3 regions of the Streptomyces sp. NPDC049541 genome follow, and region 1 is predicted to be linked to each of the others. Evidence: riboswitches for the same ligand, from Rfam matches in the RefSeq annotation. Region 1 holds a riboswitch; each other region holds the start of a gene.
The links. Region 1 has a riboswitch for cobalamin ahead of ACIBW9_RS12375 (HoxN/HupN/NixA family nickel/cobalt transporter). Riboswitches for the same ligand answer to the same signal wherever they lie in the genome.
Positions count from the first base shown of each region.

Region 2: linked by a shared signal. The riboswitch ahead of ACIBW9_RS11365 (CbtB-domain containing protein) and the one ahead of ACIBW9_RS12375 (HoxN/HupN/NixA family nickel/cobalt transporter) in region 1 are both predicted to bind cobalamin.
Region 3: linked by a shared signal. The riboswitch ahead of ACIBW9_RS06880 (cobalamin biosynthesis protein) and the one ahead of ACIBW9_RS12375 (HoxN/HupN/NixA family nickel/cobalt transporter) in region 1 are both predicted to bind cobalamin.

Region 1 is NZ_JBITLY010000003.1:30,295-37,183, forward strand. It holds gene ACIBW9_RS12370 (fibronectin type III-like domain-contianing protein) at 11-574, opposite strand; gene ACIBW9_RS12375 (HoxN/HupN/NixA family nickel/cobalt transporter) at 1,219-2,328, opposite strand; cobalamin riboswitch at 2,355-2,559, opposite strand; gene ACIBW9_RS12380 (ArsR/SmtB family transcription factor) at 2,640-3,017, shown strand; tRNA gene ACIBW9_RS12385 (tRNA-Lys) at 3,133-3,205, opposite strand; gene ACIBW9_RS12390 (amino acid permease) at 3,305-4,888, opposite strand; gene ACIBW9_RS12395 (DEAD/DEAH box helicase) at 5,214-6,889, opposite strand, start outside.
Region 2 is NZ_JBITLY010000002.1:922,837-929,725, forward strand. It holds gene ACIBW9_RS11340 (discoidin domain-containing protein) at 1-595, shown strand, start outside; gene ACIBW9_RS11345 (TetR/AcrR family transcriptional regulator) at 623-1,231, shown strand; gene ACIBW9_RS11350 (DUF6479 family protein) at 1,241-1,606, opposite strand; gene ACIBW9_RS11355 (ferredoxin) at 1,708-2,079, shown strand; gene ACIBW9_RS11360 (histidine phosphatase family protein) at 2,083-2,658, opposite strand; cobalamin riboswitch at 2,765-2,918, shown strand; gene ACIBW9_RS11365 (CbtB-domain containing protein) at 2,955-3,176, shown strand; gene ACIBW9_RS11370 (CbtA family protein) at 3,202-3,957, shown strand; gene ACIBW9_RS11375 (acyl-CoA dehydrogenase family protein) at 4,097-5,275, shown strand; gene ACIBW9_RS11380 (oxygenase MpaB family protein) at 5,294-6,142, shown strand; gene ACIBW9_RS11385 (tetratricopeptide repeat protein) at 6,205-6,889, shown strand, end outside.
Region 3 is NZ_JBITLY010000001.1:1,495,191-1,502,079, reverse strand. It holds gene ACIBW9_RS06890 (anion permease) at 1-918, shown strand, start outside; gene ACIBW9_RS06885 (hypothetical protein) at 953-1,180, shown strand; cobalamin riboswitch at 1,451-1,593, shown strand; gene ACIBW9_RS06880 (cobalamin biosynthesis protein) at 1,699-2,715, shown strand; gene ACIBW9_RS06875 (cobyric acid synthase) at 2,712-4,223, shown strand; gene cobN (cobaltochelatase subunit CobN) at 4,220-6,889, shown strand, end outside.

The sequences.
Region 1 (6,889 bases):
GCGGCCGGCGTCAGATGACACGGAGAACCGCCCGTCGGCGGACGTCCGTCGAGGAGCGCTCCACCCTGATCTCGAACGTGCCCGGCTCGACGACCGTGCGCATGTCGCCGTCCACCAGGGTGAGGTCGCGACTCGGCACCAGGTCGAAGGTGACGGTGGCCCGCTTCCCGGGCTCCACACGCACCTTCCGCACACCGCGCAGCCTGATGTACGGCAGCGACACCGACGTCTGCTCGTCCGTCACGTACAGCTGCACCACCTCCGTGCCGGCCCGCTGTCCCGTGTTGGTGAGGTCCACGCGCACCCGGGTCGTGGCGTCGGCCTTGATGGTGTCGTCGGTCAGCCGGATCCGGCCGTGGCGGAACGTGGTGTGGCCGAGGCCCGCGCCGAACGGGAAGAGCGGCGTGGACGGCAGGTCGATGTGGTCGTCGGCATCGGCTCGGGCGCGCTTCTGGTCGTACGACACGGGGAGCCGGCCCACGGCACGGGGGAAGGTGACGGGCAGTCTGCCGGTCGGCTCGACGTCGCCGAACAGCACCTCGGCCACCGCCCGGCCCCCGGCCTCACCGGGCAGCCAGGCATCAGCCCCGGATCGAAGGTGGCGCCCGGCGCGAGCCCCTCGGGAAAGACGGTCGAGCCGGGTCCGACCGAACCGTGGGTGCCCTCGCTGATCTCCAGCAGGGGGATGCCGAGCGGGTTGGCGCGGGCGAGGCGCTGCAAGTGGTTGTGCTGTGACGCCTGTTGACGCGGGCTCAGTGGATGAGGAACCGGCACGGACCCGGAGAGGGACTGGTTGACCAGGCCGAAGAACCCTCCGCCCGGGCCCAGCCTCATCCGGTCCGCCTTCTTTCCGACCACCGTCTCACCGCGTACGTACGCCTCCCGGTGCTCCCGTGTGCCGGTCGGATCCGTGGAGTCACCGAGGAGTTCCTGGGGCAGACAGACCGGGATGTTCAGCTGCGCGACCTTGTCGGCGACGGTCATCCTGGCCAGCAGCGCGTCGACTCGCCGTCCCAGGGGGGCCTTCAGCATCGGCGTCACGAGACCCGTACATGCGGCCACCGCCAGGCCGGTGAAAGTCCGACGGGAGATCCTCGCTTTGTCCATGACGGCAGCCTCGCAGCGCCGGACCGAGCCGGTCAGCGGCCGAAATGCTGAACCACGGCGACTTTGGCGCTGCTTGCTCTCACTGAAGTCAGGAGACGAGGGCGGGTGCCGTCAGCCGGTGTCGGCGGTGCGGGCGCTCCAGCGCTCCTCAACCCTGGCCAGACGCCAGTAAGCCAGCGCCACGGCCCAGACGACCACGAACAGGCCGACGATGACGTAACCGACGTTGTCCAGGTCCAGCCCGGATATCCAGCCGGTGACGGCGTCCCGCAGACCGAGCTTGTCGTGCAGAACGCCGACGAGTTCGATCGTGCCGACGAAGAAGGCCACCGCGATGGACAGGCCGGTGATCGTGAGGTTGTAGAACACCTTGCGAACGGGGTTGGAGAACGCCCACTGGTAGGCGAAGTTCATGAAGGTGCCGTCGAGGGTGTCGAACAGGCTCATGCCCGCGGCGAAGAGGAGGGGCAGGCACAGCACCGCGTACCACGGCAGCCCGGCGGCGGCGCCGTTGCCGGCCAGGGCGAGCAACAGGACCTCGGTCGAGGTGTCGAAGCCGATCCCGAACAGGAAGCCGAGAGGGAACATCTGGCCGGGGCGGCGGACGGACTTGGTGAGGCGGCCGAGAATGCGGTTCATGAAGCCGCGCGAGTCCAGGTGCGCCTCCAGCTCCGCCTCGTCGTAGCGTCCGGCGCGCATCGCGCGGAAGACGCGCGCGATGCCGAACAGCGCAACGAGGTTGAGGGCGGCGATGAGGTACAGGAAGCCGCCGGAGACCGTGGTGCCCACCGTGCCGAGCACCTGGTGGGTCCGGGAGCCGTCGTTCATCAGGGTGCCGGCGAGGTGCGTGCCCCCGGCGACCAGCGCGGCCATGACGACCACCACGCTGGAGTGTCCGAGCGCGAACCAGAACCCCACCGACACCGGCCGCTTTCCGTCGGCCATCAGCTTGCGGGTGGTGTTGTCGATGGCGGCGATGTGGTCGGCGTCGAAGGCGTGCCGCATGCCGAGGGTGTAGGCGGTGATGCCGAGTCCGACCCCGAACGCCTGGGTGCCGACCGTGTAGTGATGCGGGATCACGAGGAGGAAGAGGACCCCGAAGGCGGCCACGTGCAGAGCGACGATCACGGTCAGCAGGCCGGCGGTGCGGAGGGTGTCCTCGCGGCGCCAGCGAAAGGACGGGACGGCGGCGGTTTCGGGCACGCCTTGGGACACGGTCATACGGACACGCTCCAGCACCTCGTGGATCAGCTTCGTGATGCCGTGGCCGGTCTCCTGGCTGACGGGTCGTACGTCCGCCGCCCGCCTTCCCAACCGCCTTGCGGCGGCCAGTGGCTGTCCCCTGCGGGACGTGGGCGACGAACTCCCCGATCACAGTGGCGAGGGCCGCTCCGGACTGAGCCCCTGAGGGCCGGCACCGGCTTCCCGAACACCACGGCCCGCTCACCCTAGAAGGCCGCGGGCAGTGGCTGCAAGGCTGCACAGCTGAACAGGTATGGAGGTCAGCACCTGTTCGCTGCGATGATGGACGCATGCATCTCGTCCCCGCGGAACACGCCGGGCGGCGCACCATTGACGGCCATCGGGTCTGCGATGCCATCGCCGCCGTCGGCGACCCCGAGCGCGTGCGCGCCTGGGCCGATCGCTTCTCGCTGCTCTCCGATCCCGGACGCCTGTCCTTGCTGTTCGCCCTCCAGGAGGCCGGCCCGATCGCCGTGTCCGACCTCGCCGTCGCCAGCGGGATGCGGGACACGGCCGTCTCCCAGGCTCTGCGTCTGCTGCGGACCGCGGGCATCGTCGAGGGCGAGAAGGACGGCCGGATCGTGCGCTACCGACTCGTCGAGGGCCCGGTCTCCGCGCTGCTGAAACACTGCGCGCCGGAATCGGCGGCCGAACCTGGCCCGGGCTGACGGTCCGCGCGGCTGCCCGCACACAGCCCAGAAAACGCAGCAGCGCCCGAGCCGACCGAAGCCGACTCAGGCGCTGCGTAGCAGGTCAGAGGGCATGTCCCTCGCCTACCAGCCGTAGGCCCTGTGGGACTCGAACCCACAACCAATGGATTAAAAGTCCACTGCTCTGCCAATTGAGCTAAGGGCCCCTGGTGATGTTGCCTCCACGAGCATAGCCGGACACGGCCGCGTCTCCGATCGGGTATCGGGGACACGGCCGTGCCGGAGGTGAAGATCCAGCCGGAGTGTCAGGGATCTACCTTTTCGGGGGCGCCCGCGGAAGCCTGGCCGGAGGCCGCCGCGCGGGACGCCTCCCGGGCGAGCGTGCGTTCGTGGGCCGGGTTGAGGAACCAGTGCCGGGCCGACGCGCCCCACCACGCCGCCGCGAAGCCGAGGACGACCAGGACGGCGACCGGGGCGTAGTTGAAGCTCTCCCAGGTGACCGGCGAGACCTGGGGCAGCATGAAGAGGACCGTGATCACGCCCACCCACACCACCGAGACGATGCCGATGGGGCGGGACCAGCGGCCCAGGTGCCACGGGCCCCGTGCGAAGTCGTCGCCCTTGCGCACCCGCAGCAGCGTCGGGATGACGTACGCGATGTACAGGCCGATGACGGCGATCGAGGTCACCGCCGCGTACGCCGTCACATTGATCAGATAAGGCAGGCCGAGGAGCAGCGCTCCGACCGCCGCCAGCCATACGGCGGCCACGGGTGTCCGGGTCCGCGGGCTCACCGTGTGCCACACATGCGAGAAGGGCAGCGCGCCGTCGCGTGAAAAGGCGTAGATCATGCGGCTGTTGGCGGTGACCGAGGCCATCCCGCAGAACAGCTGGGCGCCGATGACGACCAGGAGCAGCAGTTTGCCCGCTGTGGCGCCCAGGGCGTCCAGCAGGATCTGGGCCGGCGGCGCCCCGGTGGGCGAGGCGAGCTCCTTGTCGTAGGACTGGATGGCGAACGTGAAGCCGAGCAGCAGCACGAAGCCCGCTATCCAGGACGTCCAGATGGACTGGACGATGCCCTTGGGGCCGGCCGTCGACGCGTCGTGCGTCTCCTCCGTCATATGGGCGGAGGCGTCGTAGCCGGTGAAGGTGTACTGCGCCATCAGCAGGCCGAGGAGCACCACGTACACACCGCTGCCCCAGCCCGTGTTGTTCACGAACTTGGTGAACACGAAGGAAGCGGACTGGTGGTGGTCCGGTACGAAGGCCAGCGCGCCGACGATCACCCCGACCCCCAGGACGTGCCACCACACACTGATGTCGTTGAGGAGCGCGACGATCTTCACGCCGAAGGTGTTCAGGAGGCCGTGCAGCAGCAGGATCGCCGCGAAGAGCAGGACCGTTCGGCCCGGTGTGACCTTGAAGTCGAACTGCAGGTTCAGGTAAGCGCCCAGGAAGGACGCGGCGCCGAAGTCGATGCCCGCCGTCACCGCCACCTGGCCCAGCACGTTGAACCAGCCCGTGAACCAGGCCCAGGCGGCGGCCGTGCGCGGGGGCGCCAGCCGGTGGGCCCAGAAGTACAGGCCGGCGGAGGTCGGATAGGCCGAACAGATCTCGGCCATCGACAGGCCGACGAACAGTGTCATCAGGCCCACGGCGACCCAGCCCCAGGTGATCACCGACGGGCCGCCCGTGTTCATGCCGAACAGATAGAGGGTGAGGCAGCCGGAGAGGACCGAGATGATCGTGAAGGAGACCGCGTAGTTGGAGAACGCCGACATGCGGCGGGCAAGGACCTGCGTGTAGCCGAGCTGGGCAAGCCGTTCCTCGTCGGACAACCCCGAGTCGGAGGGTCCCGACTTCCCGCTCGCTATGGCGTCATCTGTCATGCCCCCAGCGATTCCCTCGCCAGAGTCGTGACATGCATCACAGCATGGCCAAAAAATGCCCCTTCGGGCCTGCCCACCGCCGGCGTTCCGCCCCAACACGCCGCAGGAACCATTGCCCCTGCCGCCGTTGCGCTGAAGGCACCCCGCACTGCCCCGTACGACCAGCTCGTTCTTCCCCGTCACCGGCGCTCTCGCCGAAGCCGACGACCGTCCCGTGCGCCGTTCCCCGGCCGCCGGAGACCTTTGCGCGGACCTCCGGCGTCCGGGCAACGCGAAGGGCCCGTACGACCGAAGTCGTACGGGCCCTCGCTCAGTTCACGCGGTGTCAGCCGTTGCGCTTCCAGCGCGGCTTGTCGTCGCGGCGGCCGAAGGAGGAGCCACCGCCGGTGCCGCGGTGCTCGTCACGGCGGCCGTAGGGGCGCTCGTGGCCGCCGGAGCGGAAGCCCGGGCGGTCGCCCTGGCGGTCGCGGTTGAACGGGCGGTCGCTGCCACGGTGACCGCCACGCTCGTCCCGGCGCTCGAAGGAGCGCCCGGCCGGACGGTCGTCACGGCGGAAGCCACCGCGGTCGTTGTCCCGGCGCTCGAAGCCACGGCCACCACGGTCGTCACGGCGCTCGAAGGAACGGCCACCACGGTCGTCCCGACGGTCGTCACGGCGGAACCCGCCACGGTCGTTGTCCCTGCGCTCGAAGCCACGGCCACCACGGTCGTCACGGCGCTCGAAGGAACGGCCACCACGGTCGTCCCGACGGTCGTCGCGGCGGAACCCGCCACGGTCGTTGTCCCGACGCTCGAAACCGCGGTCGCGGTCGCGGTTGAACCCGCCCCGGTCGTTGTCCCGACGCTCGAAGGAACGGCCACCGCGGTCGTCCCGGCGGAAGCCGCCACGGTCGTTGTCCCGACGCTCACGACGCTCGTACGACGACGGCGCCTGTGCCCGGTCCACGTCCTGCGCGGCGGGCTGCTCGGGCACCGACACCTCGGCCGCCTCGACGGCAGCCTCGGCCACCGCCGCCTGCGCCTCGGCCACCGCGGCCTCCGGGTCCTCGCCGCGCTCGCGGGCGACCCGGGCCACCAGGCGGTCGGCCTCCTCGCGCAGCTCGGTCGCGCGGCGCTGCGCCCGCTCCAGCTGCTTGGTGAGGTGCGCGACCTCACGCTCGGCCTGCTGCGCCGCGTTGCCCGCGGACTCGGCCTGGACCTCGGTCATCGAACGGGCGCCGGTGATCTCGGCGACCTCGGGCTCGAACGCCGTACCGGAGTTGATGAGGTGACGCCCGGCGTCGACGCCCGCGTCCTCCATCAGCCGGAAGATCTGGCGGCGCTGATGCGGCAGGGACAGCGAGACGACCGTGCCGGTGCGGCCCGCGCGAGCGGTACGGCCGGCGCGGTGCAGGTAGTCCTTGTGGTCACCGGCGGGGTCGACGTTCAACACGAGGTCGATGCCGTCGACGTGGATGCCGCGGGCGGCGACGTCGGTCGCCACCAGGCAGTTGACGTACCCGTCCTTGAAGTCGGCCAGCGTGCGGGTGCGCGCGCCCTGCGTCATGCCGCCGTGCAGCGCGTCGGCCTTCACGCCCGCCTCGCGCAGCTGCTCGGCGACCCGGTCGGCACCGAGCTGGGTGCGGACGAAGATGATGGTGCGGCCCTTGCGGGAGGCGATCGCGGCCGTGACCGGCGCCTTGTCCTTGGGCTTAACGATCAGGATGTGGTGCGACATGGTCGTCACCGCGCCCTGGGCGGCGTCCACCTCGTGCGAGACCGGGTTGTTCAGGTACCGGTCGACGAGGGTCTTGATCTCGTTCTCCATGGTGGCGGAGAAGAGCATCCGCTGACCGCCGGCCGGTACCTGGTCGAGCAGCTCGGTGACCTCGGGCAGGAAGCCCAGGTCGGACATCTGGTCGGCCTCGTCGAGGACGGCGATCTGCACGTCCTCCAGGGAGCAGGCGCCGCGGTTGATGATGTCGCGCAGCCGGCCCGGGGTGGCGACGAGGATGTCGACGC
Region 2 (6,889 bases), on a different contig from region 1:
CGGCTCGGTCATCGACCGGCAGACCACCGGTGAGCGCACCTTCGACTTCAACACCGACGGCGCAGCCCACGTCGGCCTGATCCCCGACTGGATCGAGGACATCCGCCTCAACGGCGGCCAGGGCGTGGTGAACGACCTGATGCGGGGCGCCGAGTCCTACCTCGACACCTGGGGAGCGACCGAGCAGCACCAGGCATCGGTCGACCTCGCCCAGGGCGCGGCGGCCACCGCCAGCTCGTCCGAGTGGAACCCGTTCACCAGCTACCAGCCGGGCCGGGCCGTCGACGGTGACGACGGCACCCGCTGGGCCAGCGACTGGAGCGACGACCAGTGGTGGCAGGCGGACCTCGGCGCAACCCACCGGGTCGGCCGGGTCACGCTGGCCTGGGAGCGCGCCTACGGCAAGTCGTACCGCATCGAACTGTCCACCGACGGCACCGACTGGCAGACCGTCTGGTCCACCACGTCCGGCGACGGCGGCCTGGACACCGCCCGCTTCAGCGGCACCCCGGCCCGCTACGTCCGCATCCACGGCCTGCAGCGCGGCACCGACTGGGGCTACTCCCTGTACGAAGTGGGCGTCCACAGCGCCTGAGGTCCCTCACCACCCCCGAGGACGCACATGGCACGCATGCCGTCGGCCGAGCGGCGCAGACAGCTGACGGAAGCGGCGATCAGGGCGATGGCCCGGGACGGCGTCGCCAGGACGACGACCCGGTCCATCGCCGCCGAGGCGGGCGTGTCCCTGAGTGTCTTCCACTACTGCTTCGACTCCAAGCAGGCCCTGGTCGAGGCCGTCATCACCACCCTCACCGACCACTCGGTGACCGTGGTGAAGCAGGCCCTGCGGCCCAGGGCCACGCTCGTGGAGACCGTCCGGGCCGGCTTCCAGGCGTACTGGGACCATGTGCGCGCCCACCCCGACGAGCACATGCTCACCTACGAACTCACCCAGTACGCCCTGCGCGAGCCGGGTTTCGAGCACCTGGCGCGACGGCAGTACGAGCTGTACGGCGCCGCCTACACCGAACTCATCGACGGGTTGCGCCGCTCCATGGGCCTCCGGCTCGCCGTCCCCGCCTCGGTGCTGGCCCGCTATCTGGCCGCCATGACCGACGGGCTGACGCTCAACTACCTCGTCCTCGGCGAGGAGTCGGCCTGGGCCGACATCCTCGACACGGTCACCGCCCACATCGCCGCCCTGGTCGACGACGATCTTCGCCGGGCCTAGGGCTGTCGGTCAGCGGGTGCCCGGCCCGCCGCTTCCGAACGCCCCGCTGTTGCCCTCGCTCCAGCGCATGCGCTTCTGCGACGCACTCGTCCTGCTCGGCGTATTGCCGTGACCGGGCAGCTCGTGCGGGGTCAGCCGATGCTCGGTGTGGGGGATCTCGGCGGGCTCGCGGTTCTCCTGTACCTCGCGGACCGGGCCGTCGTCCGGCAGCTGCGGCTGATCCTCCGGGCGTGGCGGAGCGGGTTCGCGGCGGCGGATGCGGGCGCCCAGGAAGAAGGCACCGATCAGCAGGGCCACGACCGCCACCCCCACGACGACCAGGCCGATTCCGAGTGCGCCGCGGCCTGCGGCGATGTCCATCCATGAGGTGCTCATGGGCTCGCGGGTACCCAGGGGACCCGGTGCCAACCGAACCGGCCCGGCCGGACCTCGTACACCTCGTGTTTGAGGCGATCGGCGGGGGCAACCCGCCAGGTGTGACTTCGACGACCCAGCAGGAGCTCTTCCGCTTCCTGGAGGACCGCTTCGCCTGTGCGCAGGCGTGCACCGAGTGCGCACGCGCGTGTGCGCTGCGCGCAAGTCTCGTGGACCCGGACGGCACGGAGGAGCAGGAACTCGTACGACGCAAGGGCATCATGTGTGCGGAGGTGTGCGACGCGACCTGCCGTGTGCTGTCCGAGCAGAACCGCCTGGACGAGGCCGCCATCCGCATCCAGGTGGAGTGGTGCCGCACCGTGTGCCTGGAGTGCGCGCATGCCTTCGACCGGCTGCCGGGTGCCGAGGACGGCGCGAAGGCCTGCCGGCAGTGCGCCGAGGCGTGCACGGAATTCCTCGCCACCCTGAACTGAGCCTCACAGCGACGCGCCGACCGGCTGCCCGAGGCGCACGTTCCAGCGCCCGGACCTGCCGCTGAGCTCGACGCCCGTCAGCGGCGGCACATCCGCGCGCCAGAACGCCGACTCCGGCGCCCCGAGGGCCCGGACCACCGCGGCCCGTACGGCCTCGGGCTCGACCACGGCGAGAGTGCGGCCCGGCGTCTGCGCGACCGTCTCCAGCCACACCGCCACCCGGTCGCACAGCGCCGCCACCGACTCCCCGCCGTGCGGCACGGCGGCGGGGTCCGACAGCCAGCGGGCCAGCGCCTCCGGCTCGCGCTCACTCACCTCGGCCAGCGTCGCCCCGCGCCAGCGGCCCGCGTCCAGTGCCGCCAACTCCGGCGCCTCCACGGCGTCGAGGCCGAGGGCGGCCGCGGTCTCGCGGCAGCGCACGGTGGGGGAGACCCAGACCCGTTCCGCCGCCGGAAGCATGCCGGCGGCAGCCCGTGCCTGGCGCAGCCCGGAGGCGTCCAGCGGGCAGTCGTGGTCGAAGCGGGCCTCCCGGAGGGACGCGGTGATCGCAGTTGAGATCAAGATCACTCGGCTCGTCATGTGTCCACTCCCGCGCTCGACATCGCTTCGAAATCCTTGAACTGACCGTGATCGGGCGGCGAGAACGGCTCACCAGGGGCGCTCACGGCTGTTCCATGCGCCCTTGGCCCCGTCTCTGCTTCGCGGTACCTTCTCGTGGATATTGACGACGGCACAGCGGAAGCCGGTGGAAGTCCGGCACGGTCGCGCCACTGTATGCCGGGCACGCACCCAGGGTGTGTGCCGGGCGAGTCAGACCCGCCCCGTCGTCGTGTGCACCACCGAGACGGGACGCGAGTTCCCCAGGAGGGCCTGCCATGGCGCAGTCTGTCGCTCAGCCGACCACCACCCCCACCGCCGTACCGGCGAAGCTGCCGATCGGCGCGATCGTCCCCTGGGCGGTCTTCTTCGGCATCCTGATGCTGGTTCTGCTCTACTTCGTCGGCGCCGAGCAGGGCGCCACCTCCGTGATGAGCGGGGACAACGTCCACGAGTGGGTGCACGACGCCCGCCACCTGCTCGGCTTCCCCTGCCACTGAGGGCGGCGAGAAAGCACAGCCGCCCATGAACTCGGCAACCGTCCGCAACCTCCTGGTGCGCGGCATGCTCGCGGGACTGGCCGCGGGCCTGCTCGCCCTCGTCGTCGCCTACTTCCTCGGTGAACCGCGCGTCGACGCGGCCATCGCCTACGAGGAGGCGCACTCCCACGAGCACGGCGTGGAAGCCGTCAGCCGCACGATGCAGTCCACCGCGGGCCTGTCCACCGGTGTGCTGGTCTACGGCGTCGCGTTCGGCGGCATCGCCGCCCTCGCGTACTGCTTCGCGCTCGGCCGCATCGGCCGCTTCGGGCCGCGCGCGAGCGCGCTGCTCCTGGCGGCCGCCGGTTTGATCACCGTGTACGTCGTGCCGTTCCTGAAGTACCCGGCCAACCCGCCGTCCGTCGGAGACCCCGACACCATCGGCACACGCACCACGCTGTACTTCCTGATGGTGGTGCTCAGCGTGCTGCTGGCCGTCGCCGCGGTCATCCTGGGCAAGCGCCTCGCGCCCCGCCTGGGCAACTGGAACGCGACGCTCGCCGCGGGCGCGTTCCTGGTCCTCGCCATCGGGCTCGCGTACGCGTTCCTGCCGTCCTTCAACGAGGTCCCCAAGGACTTCTCCGCCACCCTGCTCTGGCAGTTCCGACTGGCGGCCCTGGCCGTCCAGTTGACCCTGTGGACCTCCTTCGGGCTGGTCTTCGGGGTGCTGGCGGAGCGGACGCTCGCCCCGAAGCCGGCGCGGGCGAACGGCGCCACCCGGGCAACTCCCGTCGCCCACTGACCGGTTCCACCGGCTCAATCGGCACAGGGCCCCCGGTCGACGACCGGGGGCCCTTTCCCTCTCCCTCGCCATTCCCAATTTCTGGAACACGTTCTACGGTGTGCGCCGTCAGGACCGGCCTGGGAAGCCTGGAGGCGCCGTGCACCTCGAATACACGCCCGAGCAGCAGCGGCTGCGCATCGAACTGCGCTCGTACTTCGCCGAGTTGGTGCCGGACAACGCCTACGCGCGGCACGGCGACCCGGCCGCCCAGAAGCGCTTCTACCGCGAGACCATCCGGCGCCTCGGCGCGGACGGCTGGCTCGGCGTGGGCTGGCCGAAGGAGTACGGCGGGCGCGGGCTGACCGCGATGGAGCAGTTCATCTTCTTCGACGAGGCCGCCCAGGCCGGCGTACCTCTGCCGCTGATGGCGCTGAACACTGTCGGACCGACGATCATGCAGTTCGGCACGGACGAGCAGAAGGCGTACTTCCTGCCCAAGATCCTCGCCGGCGAGATCGACTTCGCGATCGGCTACAGCGAGCCCGACGCGGGCACGGATCTCGCGTCCCTGAAGACGCGCGCGGTGCGCGAGGGCGACGAGTACATCGTCAACGGGCAGAAGATCTGGACCACCAACGGCGACACCGCGGACTGGGTGTGGCTGGCGACCCGCACCGACCCCGACGCCCCGCCCCACAAGGGCATCACCATGCTCCTCGTCCCCACCAGTGACCCCGGCTACTCCTGCACCGTCATCAACACCCTCGCCTCGCACGACACCACGGCCAGCTACTACGAGAACATCCGCGTCCCCGTCTCCCGCCGGGTCGGCGCCGAGAACCAGGGCTGGCGCCTGATCACCAACCAGCTCAACCACGAGCGCGTCACCCTCGCCGCCCACGGCACCATGGCGATCCGCGCCCTGCAGGACGTCCAGCGCTGGGCCATGGAGACCAAGCTCGCCGACGGCCGCCGCGTCATCGACCTGCCCTGGGTACGCCGCCGCCTCGCCCAGACCCACACCAGGCTGGATGCGATGAAGCTCCTCAACTGGCGCATGGTGCACGCCGTCCAGAACGGCACACTGACCCCCCAGGACGCCTCCGCGGTCAAGGTCTACGGCTCCGAGGCGCGCCGGGACGCCTACGCCTGGCTGATGGAGATCGTCGGCGCGGCGGGCGCGCTGAAGGAGGGCTCCGCCGGCGCGGTCCTCCACGGCGAACTGGAGCGCGGCTACCGCTCCGCCGTGATCTTCACCTTCGGCGGCGGCAACAACGAGATCCAGCGGGAGATCATCTCGTGGATCGGTCTGGGGATGCCGAGGGTGCGGCGTTAGCCTGCAAGGGTGACGGAGATCCAGGCAGGTGACCCCGGGCTCTTCGGACCGTCCTCGGTGACCTGGCAGCTGCACGGCGACCCGATGATGTGGGTCGCCGGAGTCCGCGCGCTCTACCTTCAGGCGCTGCATCCCCGGGCGGTGCGCGGTGTCATGCAGAACTCCGAGTTCCGCAAGGACGCATGGGGCCGGCTGATGCGCACCGCCAACTTCGTCGGCACCATCACCTACGGCACCACCGAGGCCGCCGAGCGGGCCGGCGCCCGCGTCCGGAAGATCCACACCATGCTGTCGGCGACCGACCCGGACACGGGGGAGCGGTACGGCGTCGACGAACCCGAGCTGCTGCTGTGGGTGCACTGCGCCGAGATCGACTCCTATCTGCAGGTCGCGCGCCGCTCCGGCTTCCCGCTCACCGACGCGCAGGCCGACCGCTACATCGGCGAACAGCGCGCCGGCGCCCGCCTGGTGGGCCTCGACCCCGACGCCGTACCGGCCGACCAGGAGGAGTTGGCCGCCTACTTCGAGAAGGTGCGGCCCGAACTCGCCGTCGGACCCGAGGCACGCGAAGTGGACGACTTCCTGCTCCGCCCGCCGACACACCCCCTCCTCGTCCCCGCGCGCGAGGTGCTGTGGCGGCGCGTGGCCCGGCTGGCGTACGCCGCCCTGCCGCCGTACGCCCACGAGCTGTACGGCCGACCCGCCCCGAAACCCGACACCGTCACCCTGCAACTGCGTGCCACAGGCACCCTGCTTCGCTGCATTCCCGCACGTCTGCGCTGGCAACTCCCGCCCAAACACATCCTGCGGGCCATGTCACGGCTCGGCCCCGGCTCCCGCCCGGCACCGTACAAACTCGGACGATAGCTCGCCATACTGGACGAGCCAGGGGTGGCCGGGACGAAAAGTTACGGGGGCGATCGCAGCAGATGGGGGACAGCAGGCTGATCCAGGGCCGGTACCGGCTGCTCGACCTGATCGGGCGAGGCGGCATGGGCGAGGTGTGGCGATCGCGCGACGAGTCCCTCGGCCGGCATGTCGCCGTCAAGTGCCTCAAGCCCCTCGGTCCGCACCACGACCAGTCCTTCACCCGGGTCCTCAGGGAACGCTTTCGCCGCGAGGCCCGCGTGGCTGCCGCCCTCCAGCACCGCGGGATCACCGTCGTGCACGACTTCGGCGAGTCCGACGGCATCCTCTACCTGGTGATGGAACTCCTGGAGGGCCGCAACCTCTCCCAGCTCCTCGAGGACAACAAGCACCACCCGCTGCCGGTCGGCGACATCGTCGAGATCGCCGACCAGGTCGCCTCCGCCCTCGCCTACACCCACCAGCAGGGCATCGTGCACCGCGACCTGAAGCCCGCCAACATCATGCGGCTGGCTGACGGCACGGTGAAGATCTGCGACTTCGGCATCGCCCGCCTCGGCCACGACATCGGCTTCACCTCGCGCCTCACCGGTACCGGCATCGCGATGGGCACCCCGCACTACATGTCGCCGGAGCAGATCGGCGGCTCGGAGGTCGACCAGCGCAGCGACCTGTACTCGCTGGGCTGTGTCCTGTACGAGATCGCCACCGGAGCCCCGCCGTTCGACCTCGACGACGCCTGGGCGA
Region 3 (6,889 bases), on a different contig from region 1:
GGCCTGATCGGCGCCACCATCGCCTCGGCCGGCATGGGCGCGGTGCACGGTGACGTGCTCGTCACCAAGGTGCTCATCCCGGCGCTCGCCGCCCCGATCGTCGCGGGCCTGGCAGCGCTGCTCGCGACCCGGCTCTCGTACACCCTCGGCAAGAAGGCCGACGGCAAGGCCGCCGAGAAGGGCTACCGCGTCGGCCAGATCGCCTCCGCGGGCCTGGTCTCGCTGGCCCACGGCACCAACGACGCACAGAAGACGATGGGCATCATCACCCTCGCCCTGGTCGCCGGCGGCGCCGTCGCTCCCGACTCCGACCCGCCCACCTGGGTCATCCTCTCCGCGGGCCTCGCCATCGCGCTCGGCACCTGGCTCGGCGGCTGGCGCATCATCCGCACCATGGGCAAGGGCCTGACCGAGCTCCAGCCGCAGCAGGGCTTCGCCGCCCAGACCAGTGCGGCCACGGTCATCCTGGCCTCCTCGCACCTCGGCTTCTCCCTCTCCACCACCCACTCGGTCTCCGGTTCGGTGATGGGCGCCGGCCTCGGCCGCAAGGGCGGAGTGGTCCGCTGGTCGACGGCCACCCGCATGCTCGTGGCCTGGTGCCTGACGCTGCCGGCCGCGGCGCTGGTCGGTGCGGGCGCGGAGTCCGTGACGGATCTCGGCGACTGGGGCACCGCCGTCGTCGCCGTCTTCCTGGTCGTCGCCAGTGCGGCCATCTGGAAGATCTCCCGGCGCGAGGTCATCGACGCGTCGAATGTCAACGAGAGCGAGGAGCCGCCCGGCGTGGTGACCACGGCGATCGCCGCCGTGACCCCGCCCCCGGCGGGCACGGTGACCGAGGACCTGACGGCCACGATCCCCGCCCCGGCCCCCGTGAGCGCCGTCCCCGACCCGGCGACCCCGCCGGCCGCGGCCGTCTGAGCCCGCCCACCCGGTACGAAGGAAGAGAAGCAGCATGAAGATCGACTGGGCAGCCCTGGGCTCCGTCTTCGGCGTCAGCCTCGCGGTCACGGTGGGCCTCGTGGCCCTGTTCACCCTCGGCATCATGGGCCTGTCGCGCCGCGAGCGGGCCGTGGCGCAGGGCAACTCGGCATCCCTGGCGGTGGCCGGCGCATACGTGGCCTTCGCGGGCTGCGCGGCGGCCGTGGCGTACGGAATCCATCTGGTGATCGCCAAGGCCTGAGGCCGCGGCCGGACCGGCTTTCTCCACGTCCCGGGGGGGGGGGGGGGGGGGGGGGGGGGGGGGGGGGGGGGGGCGCGGGGGGGGGGGGGCGGGGGGGGGGGGGGGGGGGGGGGGGGGGGCGGGGCGCCGCCCCCCCCCCGCCCCCCCCCGGCGCCCCCCCCCCCCCCCCCCCCCCCCCCCCCCCCCCCCCGCGGGTTTCTCATGCAGGGTTCAGGGCGCCGGGTGTGGGCCTCAGCACACTCCCCCGTCGCAGGTCAACGGCAAGTTGACTGCCGTTCGGGCGCGTGGTGGACTGCCGAAGCCAGCTACGGCGGCGCGAGAGGAAGCCGGTGCAAGTCCGGCGCGGTCCCGCCACTGTCACCGGGGTAGTAAGCCCCGGGAGCCAGGAACTCTCACCGCCGGTCTCGTCGAACCAGGGCGTGGACACCCTGAGTGAGGACATGTCGCCATGCCAGCCTGCCGTGTGACGTACAGGACCAGTACCAGGTCGCTGCCCCACCCCACGGCCGGCTGAGCCGATGCGTGCCGATCGCGTCTTCGCGTACGGCGCCGCCGCCGGCCTCCTCGGTGACCATCTGCTCGGCGATCCGCGCCGTGGGCATCCGGTCGCCGTGTTCGGGCGGGCCGCCGGGGCCGTGGAGCGGGTGTTGTGGCGGGACCACCGCGGGTGGGGCGCGCTGCACACCGCCGTGTGCGCCGGGAGCGCCCTCGCGCTGGGTGCTGTGGCGCAGAGGGCCGTACGTCCGTCCCGTGCCGCCTCCCTCGCCCTGACCGCGGCCGCCACGTGGGCCGTCGTCGGGGGGACTTCGCTCGCGCGCGAGGCCCGCGGCATCGGACGGGCGCTGGAGTCCGGGGACGTCGAGGCCGCCCGGGCCCGGCTGCCGCATCTGTGCGGGCGGGACCCGCAGGCCCTGGACGCCGACGGGATCGCGCGGGCGGTGGTGGAGTCCGTCGCCGAGAACACCTCCGACGCCGTCGTGGGGGCGCTGGTGTGGGGGGCCGTGGGCGGGGTGCCGGGGCTGCTCGGATTCCGGGCCGTCAACACGCTCGACGCCATGGTGGGGCACAAGTCGGCCAAGTACCGGCGATACGGGTGGGCTTCCGCGCGACTGGACGACGTGGCGGGGTGGCCGGGGGCCCGGCTGACCGCCGTGCTGGCCGCCGCTGCCGGGGGTGACGGCCGGGGGGCCGTACGCGCCTGGCGTTCTGACGCCGCGAAGCATCCGAGCCCCAACGCCGGGCCCGTGGAGGCGTCGTTCGCGGGGGCGCTGGGGGTTCGGCTCGGGGGGACCTTGTCGTATGGGGGGCGTGTTGAGCATCGGCCTGTGCTGAACGGGGAGGGGCGTGCGGTGGAAGTCGGCGACATTGAGCGTGCCGTGCGGTTGTCGCGGCGGGTGGGGTGGCTGGCGTTGGGGGTCAGCGCGGCTGGGGCGGTGTCACGTGCCCGGGTCGCACGGCGACCGGTGGTGGGGGCTGTGCCCACCCGTTCCGCCCTGCGGAACGACTGCCCACAGCGGTCGGGGCGGGTGTCATGACCGGCGGGGGGCTTCTTGTCGCCGGTACCACCTCGGATGCCGGGAAGAGTGTCGTCACCGCCGGGATCTGTCGTTGGCTGGTGCGGCAGGGGGTCAAGGTCGCGCCCTTCAAGGCGCAGAACATGTCCCTGAACTCGTTCGTGACGCGAGAGGGTGCCGAGATCGGGCGGGCTCAGGCCATGCAGGCGCAGGCCTGCCGGATCGAGCCGACCGCGCTGATGAACCCCGTGCTGCTCAAGCCCGGTGGCGAGCAGAGCAGCCAGGTCGTGCTGATGGGCAAGCCCGTCGGCGAGCTGAGCGCGCGCGGTTATCACGGTGGGCGGCAGCAGCAGCTTCTGGGGACCGTGCTCGACTGCCTGGCCGAGTTGCGGGGCACGTATGACGCCGTGATCTGTGAGGGGGCGGGTTCTCCCGCCGAGATCAACCTGCGGCGGACCGACATCGTGAACATGGGGATCGCCCGTAACGCGCGGCTTCCCGTGCTCGTGGTCGGTGACATCGACCGCGGCGGGGTCTTCGCCTCCTTCTTCGGCACCGTCGCCCTGCTCTCCCCCGAGGACCAGGAGCTGGTCGCCGGGTTCCTCGTCAACAAGTTCCGCGGGGACGTCAGCCTCCTGGAGCCCGGGCTCGACATGCTGCACGGACTCACCGGACGGCACACCTACGGCGTCCTGCCCTTCCAGCACGGCCTCGGCATCGACGAGGAGGACGGGCTGCGGGTCTCGCTGCGCGGGACGGTACGGGAGTCGAACGTCGCGCCGCCCGTCGGTGAGGACGTGCTGCGGGTCGCCGTGTGCGCGATCCCGCTGATGTCCAACTTCACCGACGTGGACGCCCTGGCCGCCGAACCGGGCGTCGTGGTGCGGTTCGTGGACCGGCCCGAGGAACTCGCGGACGCCGACCTCGTCGTCATCCCGGGGACCCGCGGGACGGTGAAGGCCCTGGAGTGGCTGCGCGCGCGGGGACTTGCGGACGCCCTGGTCCGCAGGGCCGCCGAACAGCGGCCCGTCCTCGGCATCTGCGGTGGCTTCCAGGTCCTCGGCGAGCACATCGAGGACGAGGTCGAGAGCCGACGCGGGCATGTCGAAGCGCTCGGAGTGCTGCCCGTGCGGGTGCGGTTCGCCCGCGAGAAGACCCTCACCCGGCCCGTGGGGGAAGCCCTCGGCGAGCAGGTCGAGGGGTACGAGATCCATCACGGCGTCGCCGACATAGCCGGCGGGGAGGCCTTCCTGGACGGCATCCGCGTCGGGCAGACGTGGGGCACGCACTGGCACGGTTCGCTGGAGTCGGACGGTTTCCGGCGGGCCTTTCTGCGCGAGGTGGCGGCCGCCGCGGGCCGTCGTTTCGTACCGGCGCCCGACACCTCTTTCGCCGCGCTGCGCGAGGAGCAGCTCGACCGGCTCGGCGACCTGATCGAACAACACGCGGACACGGACGCGCTGTGGCGGCTCATCGAGTCGGGCGCGCCGCAAGGACTGCCTTTCATTCCACCGGGAGCGCCCGCATGAGCACAGTGCTGTTGTTGTCGACCGCCGACACGGATCTGTTGGCCGCTCGGGCCGCGTCCGGTGCCGACTACCGGATCGGCAACCCGACCCGGGTGGATGTGACCGAGGAGCTGCCCGGCCTCCTCGACGGCGCCGACATCGCCGTCGTACGGCTGCTGGGCGGAAAGCGGGCCTGGGAGGACGGGCTCACCGCGCTCAAGGCGTCAGGGATCCCGACCGTGCTGCTCGGCGGGGAGGCCGTCCCCGACGCCGAGTTGATGGCCGAGTCGTCCGTGCCCGCCGGTGTCGTGGCGGAGGCGCTCAGGTATCTCGTCGAGGGCGGGCCCGCCAACCTCACCGAGCTCGCCCGGTTCCTGTCCGACACGGTGCTGCTGACCGGCGAGGGGTTCGTCGAGCCGCAGAAGATGCCCGAGTACGGCATCCACGGCGAGCGTCCGTTCGTGGACGGTCGGCCGACCGTCGGCGTGCTCTTCTACCGGGCGCACGAGCTGAGCGGCAACACCGCCTTCGTGGACACCCTGTGCGACGCGATCGAGGCGAAGGGCGCCAACGCCCTTCCCGTGTACTGCGGTTCACTGCGTGGCGCGGACGCCGGGCTGTACGAGATCCTCGGCCGGACCGACGCCCTGGTCGCCACCGTCCTCGCCGCCGGCGGCACACACGCCTCGCAGGCCTCGGCCGGCGGTGACGAGGAGGCCTGGGACATCGGCGCGCTCGCCGACCTCGACGTGCCCGTCCTGCAAGGCCTTTGCCTGACGTCCTCCCGTGAGGCCTGGGACGGGTCGGACGCCGCCCTGTCCCCCATGGACGCGGCGATGCAGGTCGCGATCCCCGAGTTCGACGGGCGGCTGATCACCGTCCCGTTCTCCTTCAAGGAGCAGGGCCCCGACGACGTGCCCGTGTACGTCGCCGACCCGGAGCGGGCCGCGCGGGTCGCCGGGATCGCCGTACGGCATGCGCAGTTGAAGCACAAGGCGAACGCGGACAAGAAGCTGGCGCTCGTGTTCACCGCGTACCCGACGAAGCACTCGCGGGTCGGCAACGCGGTCGGTCTGGACACGCCCGCGTCCGCGGTGCAGGTCCTGGACGCGCTGAAGGACGCCGGGTACTCGCTCACCGAATACCCCTCCGGCGGCGACGAGTTGATCCACCGGCTGATCGCGGCCGGCGGTCACGACGTCGAGTGGCTGACCGAGGAGCAACTGGCCGCCGCGCCCGCGCGCGTGCCGCTGGCCGACTACCGGGCCTGGTTCGACAAGCTGGACCCTGAGCTCAGGGACGGGATGCTGGAGGCGTGGGGCGAGCCGCCGGGCAACTTGTACGTCGACGGGGAGGACATCGTCCTCGCCTCCCTCCAGTTCGGGAACGTCGTCGTGATGATCCAGCCGCCGCGCGGCTTCGGTGAGAACCCGATCGCGATCTACCACGACCCCGACATGCCGCCCTCGCACCACTACATGGCGGCCTACCGCTGGCTCGACGCTGCAACATCGGAGGGGGGGTTCGGCGCCGACGCGATCGTCCACATGGGCAAGCACGGCACGATGGAGTGGCTGCCCGGTAAGGGGCTCGGGCTCAGCGGCGGCTGCGCGCCCGACGCGGTGCTCGGTGAGCTGCCGCTGATCTACCCGTTCATCGTCAACGACCCCGGTGAGGGCACCCAGGCCAAGCGGCGCGGGCATGCCACGGTCGTCGACCACCTCGTACCGCCGATGGCCCGCGCCGACACCTACGGCGATCTGGCCAAGCTGGAGCAGCTGCTCGACGAGTACGCGCTGGTCTCCGACCTGGACCCGACGAAGGCGCCCGCGGTGCGCGCGCAGATCTGGACGCTGGTCAAGGCGGCCGAGCTCCACCACGACCTGCATGTGGACGAGCAGCCGGACGAGGACGAGTTCGACGAGTTCGTCATGCACATCGACGGCTATCTGTGCGAGATCAAGGACGTGCAGATCCGCGACGGACTGCACATCCTGGGTGGCGGGCCGGTCGGCGAACCGCGGGTGAACCTCGTACTGGCCGTGCTGCGCGCCTCGCAGGTGTGGGGCGGGCAGGCGAACGCGCTGCCGGGGCTCAGGGCTTCGCTGGCCGCTCATTTCGGGCTGGTCGAGAAGGAGTTGCTGGCCGAGCCCGGTGCTCCGGTGAAGGTGCCGGTCGAGCTGAGCGATCTCGTCGAGGGCCCCTCCCGTACGGCCGCCGACGCCATCGACCTGCTGGAGCAGCTGTGCCGGCGGATCGCGGAGGGCATGGAGGCTCGGGACTGGGACGTCACGCTCGCCCCGGCTCTCGTCCGCGGGGTGCTCGGCACCGAGCTGCCGGACGCGGTCGCGGTGGTGGAGTTCGCCTGCACCGAGGTGGTGCCGCGGCTGGCCCGTACGACGGACGAGATCGGCCACATCCTCAAGGCGCTCGACGGCGGTTACGTCCCTGCGGGTCCCTCCGGTTCGCCGACGCGCGGGCTGGTCAACGTCCTGCCGACCGGCCGGAACTTCTACTCGGTCGACCCCAAGGCCATCCCCTCCAGGCTGAGCTGGGAGGTCGGCCAGTCCCTCGCGGACTCCCTCGTCCAGCGGTATCTGCAGGACACCGGCGCGTACCCGAAGTCCGTCGGCCTGACGGTCTGGGGCACGTCCGCGATGCGCACCCAGGGCGACGACATCGCCGAG